DNA from 3 places in the Ferrimonas lipolytica genome. Region 3 is predicted to be linked to each of the others. Evidence: riboswitches for the same ligand, from Rfam matches in the RefSeq annotation. Region 3 holds a riboswitch; each other region holds the start of a gene.
What was found. A riboswitch is a leader RNA that binds a small molecule or an ion and turns the genes downstream of it on or off. The one in region 3 is predicted to bind cyclic di-GMP.
Positions count from the first base shown of each region.

Region 1: another riboswitch for cyclic di-GMP. It lies ahead of HER31_RS18755 (hypothetical protein); the one in region 3 lies ahead of HER31_RS12975 (hypothetical protein).
Region 2: another riboswitch for cyclic di-GMP. It lies ahead of HER31_RS18940 (hypothetical protein); the one in region 3 lies ahead of HER31_RS12975 (hypothetical protein).

Region 1 covers NZ_CP051180.1:3,748,371-3,751,654, reverse strand. Annotated here, with positions in the region: gene HER31_RS18940 (hypothetical protein) at 1-1,061, shown strand, start outside; cyclic di-GMP riboswitch class I at 1,624-1,714, shown strand; gene HER31_RS18755 (hypothetical protein) at 1,769-3,284, shown strand, end outside.
Region 2 covers NZ_CP051180.1:3,753,152-3,756,435, forward strand. Annotated here, with positions in the region: gene HER31_RS18940 (hypothetical protein) at 1-1,405, opposite strand, end outside; cyclic di-GMP riboswitch class I at 1,509-1,593, opposite strand; gene HER31_RS17010 (acyltransferase family protein) at 2,190-3,284, shown strand, end outside.
Region 3 covers NZ_CP051180.1:2,833,204-2,836,487, forward strand. Annotated here, with positions in the region: gene HER31_RS12970 (peptidase U32 family protein) at 1-1,745, opposite strand, end outside; cyclic di-GMP riboswitch class I at 1,955-2,036, shown strand; gene HER31_RS12975 (hypothetical protein) at 2,083-2,421, shown strand; gene HER31_RS12980 (hypothetical protein) at 2,488-2,742, shown strand; gene HER31_RS12985 (hypothetical protein) at 2,840-3,160, shown strand; gene HER31_RS12990 (M48 metallopeptidase family protein) at 3,219-3,284, opposite strand, start outside.

The DNA of each region.
Region 1 (3,284 bases), 920 kb from region 3:
CACGTAATGGGCGCCCGTTGATGAATACCACCAACGCCAACGATAATGGCGAATACGCGTGGCACGGTCACTACTGGTTACGCGCGTACCTCACCATGGCTGAAACCTATAACGACGATAAGTACCTAGATTATGCAGTTGAGCTGGCTCAACGCATGCTCGACTACACCGATGCCAATCGTGCTAAACGTGGCGAGTTAAACATCTATTCAGAACCGTATTCGGTAGCACCAAAACTGTATCTGAATGACCGCAGCAAGATTGGTGATGGCTGGCGTCGCCCATACGGCGGGCATCGCTTGGCAGTATTGTCCGATGGCCAGATCCTTAATCCAATTATGCGTATTGTTGATTACATCAAGAGTAACAACAAATCCGGTTACATGAACCAAGCTGATGCTTTCTTAGCAAGCGCTACGACAATCATCAATAACCATAACACCTCGTACAGTACCAGTAAGAACGCCGCTATTCAGGGCTCCTACTTTTACGTTAATGACAAAAATGACCTATATGGTGACAGTGGCTTGTACTCCAATCCATTACCGTATAACCACAACATGACTTTTGCTGTAGCTATGATCTATGTGGATAAGTGGACCAGTGGTGGTGACAGTCAGATGAGCCAACGAGTACACGATATCGTTGGCTTCTTTGGCGACAACCTGCAGTTCAACAGCGATGGTACCTGTACTTGGAACTACGCTTACGATGTAAACGGTAACACCAAGATTGAAGACACCAGCCATGGTCACATGGATGTCGGTTTCTTGTTAACGGCACATAATGAAGGTTACGTTGCTGCCGAGACAATCAACTGTGCAACCAAAACCCTAACCGATAAGGTCTTTGGTGCTCCTGGTGTGTTGGCGTACGACGTAAGTGGTACCGGAGTGGCTACCATCATGGATCAAGTAGCAAGTACCTACGATTGGGCTGACTTAGCGGAATATGATGCTCGCATCAGTCAAATGAACAGCTATGTGCTGCGCCACTTTGGTGATCCAGACTGGTCACGCGCCTACTTAGGTTGGGCAACCCACTTGAAGTGGAAACAGTAATTCCCTCCAACCCGTTGGGATAACTTTTAGAGCAAAGCCAGTTGCATTCGCAGCTGGTTTTTTCACATCTACAGCCTCGAATTAAAGCGCTTAACAACTCACCGAAAACTAGTTGGCTAGCCACTCATTACTTACAAGCTGTATCGCAGGGTAAATAGATGCCAAGTAGAGAAGTAGTAGCGCTGAAATGGTGGTTTTCACCTAAATAAAGAGCAATTGGCTAAGTTAGCCGCTAACAATGGTGGATAAAAATCAGCCTAATTCACATTATTTCAGTCGATGGTGTGATCAGTACCGCGAAACCAGTAGTCACCATGTAAAAATATTGTTTCTATTTTGGCCGGCAATTAACTGCCTCAAGGTGCTGATATATAAATCAAAATTCAAATTTTGAACAATTTTACTAGCCATCGGCAAAAACTAAAAATTTCACTTAAAAATCAGATCGATGTCGTTTATCAAATCGATTTTTTAGCCAATTTGAAGCACCTGATTGTTGCCAGTAAGATGCACCCCATCAAATCGAGTCGCAGATGATTTATATTGCGACGACATTCACGACAGCAGACAAAGGCAAAGTCAGTGTGAACTGATGACGCAAAGTCTCCGGTCTCAAGCGAAGTAACACAGCTTGAGATAGCGGGACTACCACATGTCGGACCGTTTTAGGCCCCATGCCACCTTGTCTGCCGATATTGGAGTATATTATGACCAATCGGCACTTATCGAACACTTCGAAATTAAAACGTATTTTCGCCCTTAGCGCGCTTACTGTCGCCCTGACAGCATGCGGCGGCGGTAGTAGCAGTTCGGATCCTATTGATGAAACTCCACCTGTAGACAACGCGCCTATTACTGATCCAGTTGACCCAACTCCGGTTGAGCCTGATCCAGTAGAGCCGGTTGAGCCAGAGCCTGTTGACCCGGATCCAGTAGTACCGGTTGAACCAGAGCCAGAACCAGAGCCAGAGCCAGAACCAGAGCCAGAACCGGAGCCAGAGCCAGAGCCAATTGAAAACGACCTGCTATTAGGTGAAGACGCTCGAGCTATTAGCTTTAACGGCACCGACGCGTACTTTGACTTTGATGCATGGCAGGCGCAAAGCGAACACCGTATTGTGGCCTGGGTCCGTGACTTAAGTGATGACAAAGCCTACTTGGCCAGCGGTTCAAATGCCTATTTAGCGGTAACTGAAGACTCGTTTATTGGCCTGTTTAATGGCAAAGAGATCCGTTTAGACAATCGCTTTGATTTTGGCACAACCGGTTACGCTGAAGTAAACATCAATAATGGCATTGTCACTGTCTCAGATGGTCAGACTACTGAGTCAGTGAGCGATAGCTCAATTGGTTACCAAAGTTACAACTCGGCGATGCACTACGGTAATGACTACAGTCAAGCGAGCCTGCAAGCTTTAGCTTTTATTGACTACGGTAACAACGATCATCTGCGCGCATATAGCTTTGACGACAACCAGAACATCATTGAGAACAGCAGTGCCCCAAGTAGCGCTAACCGACTGTATAACGTTGCTAGCAGTGACTGGAAAGTGATTGATGAAGGAATCACTGCGCCAGAAGCTACTATTGCAACCCAAGCAGAGTGGGACGCCAGCTTTGAGCATTTCTCACGTAATGGTCGTCCGATGATGAATACCACCAACGCCAACGATAATGGCGAATACGCGTGGCACGGACACTATTGGTTACGTGCATACTTAACCATGGCTGAAACCTATAACGATGATAAGTACTTAGATTACGCAGTAGAGCTGGCTCAGCGTATGCTTGACTACACTGACACTAACCGTGCTCAGCGGGGCGAGCTAAATATCTCGGCGGAACCGTACTCGGTAGCACCGAAGCTGTTCCTGAATGATCGTAGCCAGATTGGTGATGGCTGGCGTCGTCCTTACGGTGGATACCGTTTAGCGGTATTGTCTGATGGTCAGATCCTTAACCCAATCATGCGTATTGTTGATTACATCAAGAGTAACGACAAAACAGGTTACATGACTCAGGCTGATGCTTTCTTAGCAAGCGCTACGACAATCATCAACAACCATAACTCATCCTACAGTGTGAGTAAGAACGCGGCGATTCAGGGTTCATACTTCTACGTAAACGAACAGAATGACGCCTACGGTGATAACGGCTTGTACTCTAATCCAGTACCGTACAACCACAATATGACCATGGCCGTTGCAATGATCTACGTAGACA
Region 2 (3,284 bases), 920 kb from region 3:
CCGGCTCAATTGGCGTAGTGGTATCTTCGCTACCGTAGACTTGGTCCCATAGTTGCTGGTCAAAGTGTGTTTCTGCTGGATTGCTGACAATGTGGTCACCCTCAATCCAGCTTGAGTTATTGATGTTGAGTAGGCGACCGTCGTAGCCATTGACTTCGATCATGCCATGGTCGTTGTCAAAGGCGTACGAACGCGAGTTAGCTGGGTTGTTGTAATCGATCAAGGTGAGCGATTGTAATGCACCAGTGGAGTAGCCATTGCCTCGTCGGTAAACCCAATCGTAGGCTACTCGAGTTGGATCAATGGCACTTGCTAAAGCGGTCGCTTCATTGGTGCCGTCGGACGCAGTTAAGCTGCCGTGATCGATGGTTATATCGATATATTTGCTCTTATTGAAGTCGAATTTACCCCATATGCCGGGATAATCGCTGCCCCATTGCCCTTGCAGATTATTGTGACTAAAGCTTAGGTATTCCGAACTATTGGAGCTGCTCAGCAACATCGTTTTGGCGCCGGAATCTGATGCGATTTCAGCTAAGTGTGCGATTAAACGGAACTTGCCGCTTGGTATCCAAGCAGAAAACGAACCATAGCTAGTACTGCCATCAAATCGAACCGCAGTTTGGTTGGCTTCAGGGGCGGGAGCTGGGGTTGGATCCGGAGTAGGGTCTGGAATGGGATCTGGCGTTGGTTGACCCTCGTCAGAGCCAAATGCGGCTTGCCAATCGCTATCACTAAAGTGACTCGGGTCTGGGTTAGTTATGGTGTGCGTACTTGATTGCCAGTCGTCGTCATTGACGTTAATAAGCGGTGCTGTTGAAGCATGGCCTCCCACCTCAACCATCCCCAGTGTTTGGTCGAAGGCGTAGGCACGGGAGTTCGCTGGATTATCCAGGTCAATCAGCGCAATGCCTTCTATTTCACCAGAGTAGTGGCCGCCGCCACGGCGAAACAACCAGTCAAAGCTGGTATCCGTAGGGGTGATGCCAACGTTATACACTTCGCCTTTGGTTAAGCCATCTGACGCAATTAATACGCCATCGCGAACCTCTATCTCTACGTATTTTGTTTTGGCGAAGTCAAATTGGTTGTAGATTCCCGGGTAGTTTTTATCCCATTGCGCTTTAACTGTATTGTGAGAAACAGAGATGTATTCAGAGGTTTGCTTGTTGCTGATCAATACCGTTTGAACATCTTCGTTGGGGTTCAAGTCGCCCAACCATGCGATCACCTTAAAATTCCCTTTTGGCTGCCATGAGTCCATTTGAGCGTAGTTGTCTGCCCCATTAAAGACAACTCTATCTGCTGCAAGTGCTTGATTGTTTGTAGTAGTAAAGGCTAATGCCGCGATAGCGAGTGCGATCGGTTTTATTCGAGTGGAACTAAGTGGGTGTCTGATATTCATAATGTGCCTCAATACATCAGGCAGCGAGATGGCCGCAGTAGATGGAAGAAGCAACATCGGGGCTCCTGGGGATAAGAGCCAAGTTATTGAGTCATCATCGACATGAGGTAGTTCCGCTATCTTAAGCTCGCGCTCTTAGACCGGAGACTTTGCGTCACCAGCTTTCGCTGGTTATGCCTTTTTCTGCTGTCTTGGATTAAATTTCACACTGCACAACGCATCGGTTGGCAGTTTGCCTATTTTATGATCGGGGGCAGACTGCCGCACAGATGAGCCTGATTCAATCATTAAGTTCGGATGCAGTATCTGGTTTTCGACTGTCTTGCTGGTCATTTTTTAGATAAAACAGTAACTTTTGTCGATTGAGGTGAATGATAAATCTGTGAAGTTGATCATTCTTAGTTATAAGGGCGCGCTGGGGTTATGGAGTTTCATTAGGTCTATTGGACGTCTTTAGATGAACGAGATTAAGCACTCGTTAGGCAAGCAACAATTGGTTTTAGGTTGAGGTTAGCGTCAATACCAAAAATCGAGATATCTGAACTACGCTTAAGCTAATCAATAGCTTCTGCTAAGAGATAATGAAAACTAGTGCGATTTTATCAGGGAGGCCTGAGTTGGGCGCTATCGGTTATGGCATGGGTGCACATAGCAAAAATCGCACTACGTAAGAGGTAATAACCTCTGCTCACTAGAGTTGAGGTGCGATGCGCCTTGGTTAGGTGAAACGATAAAATAGGGTGCTACAGATGGTAATAGATAAAATTTAGAGATAGAGAATGCCATGAAAAAACGACACAGTATCAAGCATTGGTTGGTAGGAAAACTGGAGATATCCCATGGTGGCCATGACATGCTACTGTCAATGGAGGGGTTACGAGGAATTGCGGTATTTCTTGTTTTTTTAGTTCACTACTCTTCTTTCGTTGAAAAATTTACCGCCGGCATCTCTAGCGATATATTGTCATTCGTTATGCATTTTGGTCACTTAGGGGTTGACCTATTTTTTGTTTTAAGTGGTTACCTTATTTATGGATCAATCTTAAAAGGGAAAGTTTTTGACCCAACAAAATACGTTCGGAAACGAGTTAAGCGGATATACCCGACATTCCTTTGCGTATTTATAATTTACATTATTCTCTCTTTCATCTTCCCTAGTGAAAGCAAAATACCAGCCGATACCTATAGCGCTATTTTATACCTTATTCAGAACTTACTCTTGCTGCCAGGCCTGTTTGATATTGTTCCAATGATTACCGTTTCGTGGTCATTGAGTTATGAAGTGTTTTACTACGCCATTATCCCACTAATTGTATTTTCATTGCGATTAAAAGGGTGGCAGCGCTCATCAAGGGTTGCGATGTGGTTAACGGTTTCCATTGTCGGCTTTGGCTTGAGCTTTATCTCTGATAGCCACATTAGATTGTTGATGTTTATTTCAGGAATACTGCTTTTTGAATTTTCTACTAGTAGCCTAAAGGTTTATCGTGGTGGTGGGCTTTGCTTTCTTATAGCATTGTCTTTATATGGATTTAAGTCCATTTATGATATTAATAATGTTATCGCAGTGATGTCGGCATCCTATCTATTCATCTACCTTTGCCTTTGCTCTTTTAACAAAAGTTCAACCGTTTATAAATTTTTCACTGTGACTTGGTTACGCTGGTTGGGGAACATTAGTTATTCTTATTATTTAGTGCATTCGTTAACTCTTAGTTTTTCATTTTTGATATTGGAACGATTCATTAGTGCTGATTATTCTAGTCATCATATTTATTATTGGCTTTGGATCCCTTTATTCATTTTTTCGGTAATAGTTTCTTTTGTACTGTATGTTGCGGTTGAGCATCGGTTCTCACTTACCATCAGAAATGGACAT
Region 3 (3,284 bases):
TGCTGTAACACCTCAAAGGCATAGCTATTCGTTAGGTTAAACTGCGGTCCAGCAACCCATTTAAGCCCCAATGATTGCGCAATTTTAACGATACCGGAGTTATTGGTTACTAACCGGCTAGGCCTTACCCGTTCAAGAAAACGCTTAGCTGCGTCGAAGTGTTTACCCAGTAAGATAGCTGGAAACCACGGCAACAATCGCGGCTGCTCAGTGAACAGCTCAACCATGGCATCAAACTGGCGATCCAGCGCCTCCGGTAACTGGTAGTAGAGCTCAACCGGCTGCTGCAACAGCGCCTCACTCGGTGCTCGGTTTAACAATACCGCCAGCTTTGCGGTTTCGGTTCGGGTCTGCTTTTGTGGCGCCGCAGGTAAGGCAACTTCTGGTTGCAGCGGCTTGCCGTCACGCAGGTAAGTAAACAGTTGCTCACGCATTGCGGTTAGCTCAGCAAATGGTAACAACAGCTGCTCACCTAGGCTTAACAGCTGCAATGGTTGCAACTGATGATTGGCGTCATTAAGGGGCTTGAAGATCGGTAGCAGGGTATCGATATCCAATTGACGTTTATCGGCACTGATTAACGCTGAAGAGGATTGCAGCGTCCACACCTGCGCAGCTTGTCCACGATCGCGGATAAGTGTGATCGTTAATGGTTCACCGTGTTGGCCCGACAGGCTCAATGTTAGCGGGCGCTTACTTATGTCTAGTGGTGCAATGGCATCGCTAACGTGGTTGATAATGTCGGTTTTAACATCGTAAAGCGCACGCTTGATCTGTTTAAACTCAGCTTCGGTGCTGATCTGCGCTTGCTTCGCAAAGTGATAGGCGCTGTTATCCCGAGGGTTGTTGCTGTACATCGAATGATTGATATCACCATGGAGGAAGCCCGCAGTAAAATCACGGTTAAATACGGTGTAGAGCAGATCACTACTCTGCGCTAACGGCTTATCTTGGCAGTAGTTATCAATCTGCTTGCGCCACTGATCTACCACGCTGTAAACGTAGTGCGATTTCTTAATGCGCCCTTCCACTTTCAATGAATAAACCCCAGCGTCCGCCAGCTCAGCCATATCGCTAAAGGCACTGTTGTCTTTCATGTTGAGTGGGAAGTCGCTGCCAGCCGCGGTGGTTTGGTAAGGGTCACGACAGGGCTGACTGCAACGACCTCGATTGCCGGAAGAGCCATTGTGCTCAGAGCTCATGTAACACAAACCAGAGAAGCCAATGCAATAGGAGCCATGCACAAACACCTCCATCTGCACGCCCCGCTCCGCACCAAAGCTGGCCAACGGTTTGATCTCTTTGAGGCTAAGCTCACGAGACAGATTTACCCGACTCGCGCCAAGTTGATTTAGGAACTCAATCTGGCCGCTGTTATGGGTATTCGATTGGGTTGAAGCGTGCACATCTAGCTGGGGAAAGTGCTGCTTCACCAAACCAAACAAACCGATGTCTTGCAAGATCACCCCATCTACATCGCTGTTATGCAATAGGTTGAGCAGTTTCCACATTTGGACAAACTCGCTCTGCAAAATAATGATGTTAAGGGTGAGAAAGATCTTACAACCGTGCTGATGAGCAACTCGGATCACGCCATTGAGTGCATCAAAATCGAGGTTATCGGCACGATGACGGGCATTAAATTTATCTAAGCCACAGTAGACAGCATCAGCACCAGCTGCGATGGCCGCTTTGATAGAGTCTATATCTCCACCTGGTGCCAATAGTTCAAATCGATTACTCATGCCGCTGCCTCTGGGTTAAATCAGCGGCGCATTGTAATGACTACTGGATAGCCTGTATAGCCAAGTTTACCACTAGAAAATGCCATAACCTTGCGTAAGAGATTGATACCTAAAGTTATAGGCCTTGGATATTGTTTATCCGCCTTGTTGAATAACTGCACTATTTCCACGATGTTGCCGTCGAGCCCTCTCCCTAGGGCCAATATTGATAGCTCTAACGGCAAACCGGTTGTGAGGCTGGGACGCAAAATGACAGCGCAACATGGAATTGTTATGGGCTGCATTACTGGGTGACGCCATATGCTTTTGTGTTTAGTACTTCACAAGGTTTTTTTAAATGAAACGGACTTCATTAGCTTTACTGACCGCAGTTGCGTTAACGCCCGCTGCACAAGCCGCTTTTGTCCCTATTACCTGCGTTATCGATCAGCCTGGACAGATCAACGCCTTGATTAATACAGATGGTAAAATCACCGCGGTAACCAAATTAAAACGAGACCCAACCAAAGAGATCTACCCAATTCGCTATCGTAACGATGAGTCTAGTCAGGAACGTTATGGCGCCGCTACCGCTACCTTTACTGTCAACATGCAGGCCGACAACTGCGGCTTTGACTCCAACTACGTCGTCACACTGAAAAGCACCAACGACAGTAAGCCGTGGCAGCAATTTTAGATAAGTAATGATAACGATCGTAGCAAGGTATTAAGCGCTAACTTCGATGATGGTGTTTATCAACCGGTGCCGGTAGTGCTGAGCGAAGGCAAACAACCCGGTGATGCCCTACCTACCCCGCAAGCCTTTGAGTATTCCGGTAGCCCTTTCGCGCCGATATTCAGTATCGATACCCTGCTGCGCCAACTCGATTCCGAATACGCCTCTTACGCCGAGCAGCAAGGTTGGTTCGAAACCAAACCGGGCAGCTACCACCAGCGGTTGTGGGTGAACAAGCACTGCATATCAATGCGCACGGAAATCCATGGTTATATCGGTTAACTGCCGCCAGCCAAGACGGCACCATTGCGGTTGGTTATATGCAGCGCAAAGCTGAAACCGACGCGGAGCCGACTGATGAAAAGCACAGCGTTACACGGTGATATGGGAGTTAGGCCGCGCCGCTGCAGCCCTTGAAGAGAAAGGTTCTCACGCTGAAGTCAGCAACGAACTGGTGTTCTTCCCGTCGGCCCATCTGGTTAGCCATTATCAACCCGAGAGGGAAGAACCGGGCTATACTTATCCCGTCGATTCGCTCGACCAAATAGCCACCAACGCCAATCTCACCATGAGCAAAGTCAGCCAGATCATCAACTATGGTCCAAGTGAGTACTTAATCGCTGGTCAATCAGCTTCCGGTAAGCCCATGTTAGCCATCGTTGTAACTCAGTTTTGGCGTGGCGCCGGAGAGCCGATCTAAACCGCAGGCTACCTAACCCACACCAACTAACAACAGAGCCTGCTCCGGTAGGCTCTTACTATTTCTGATAGGGGTGACCATTTAACTCCACTTCGGTTAACCACATCCGCGTCGCCAACTCCAA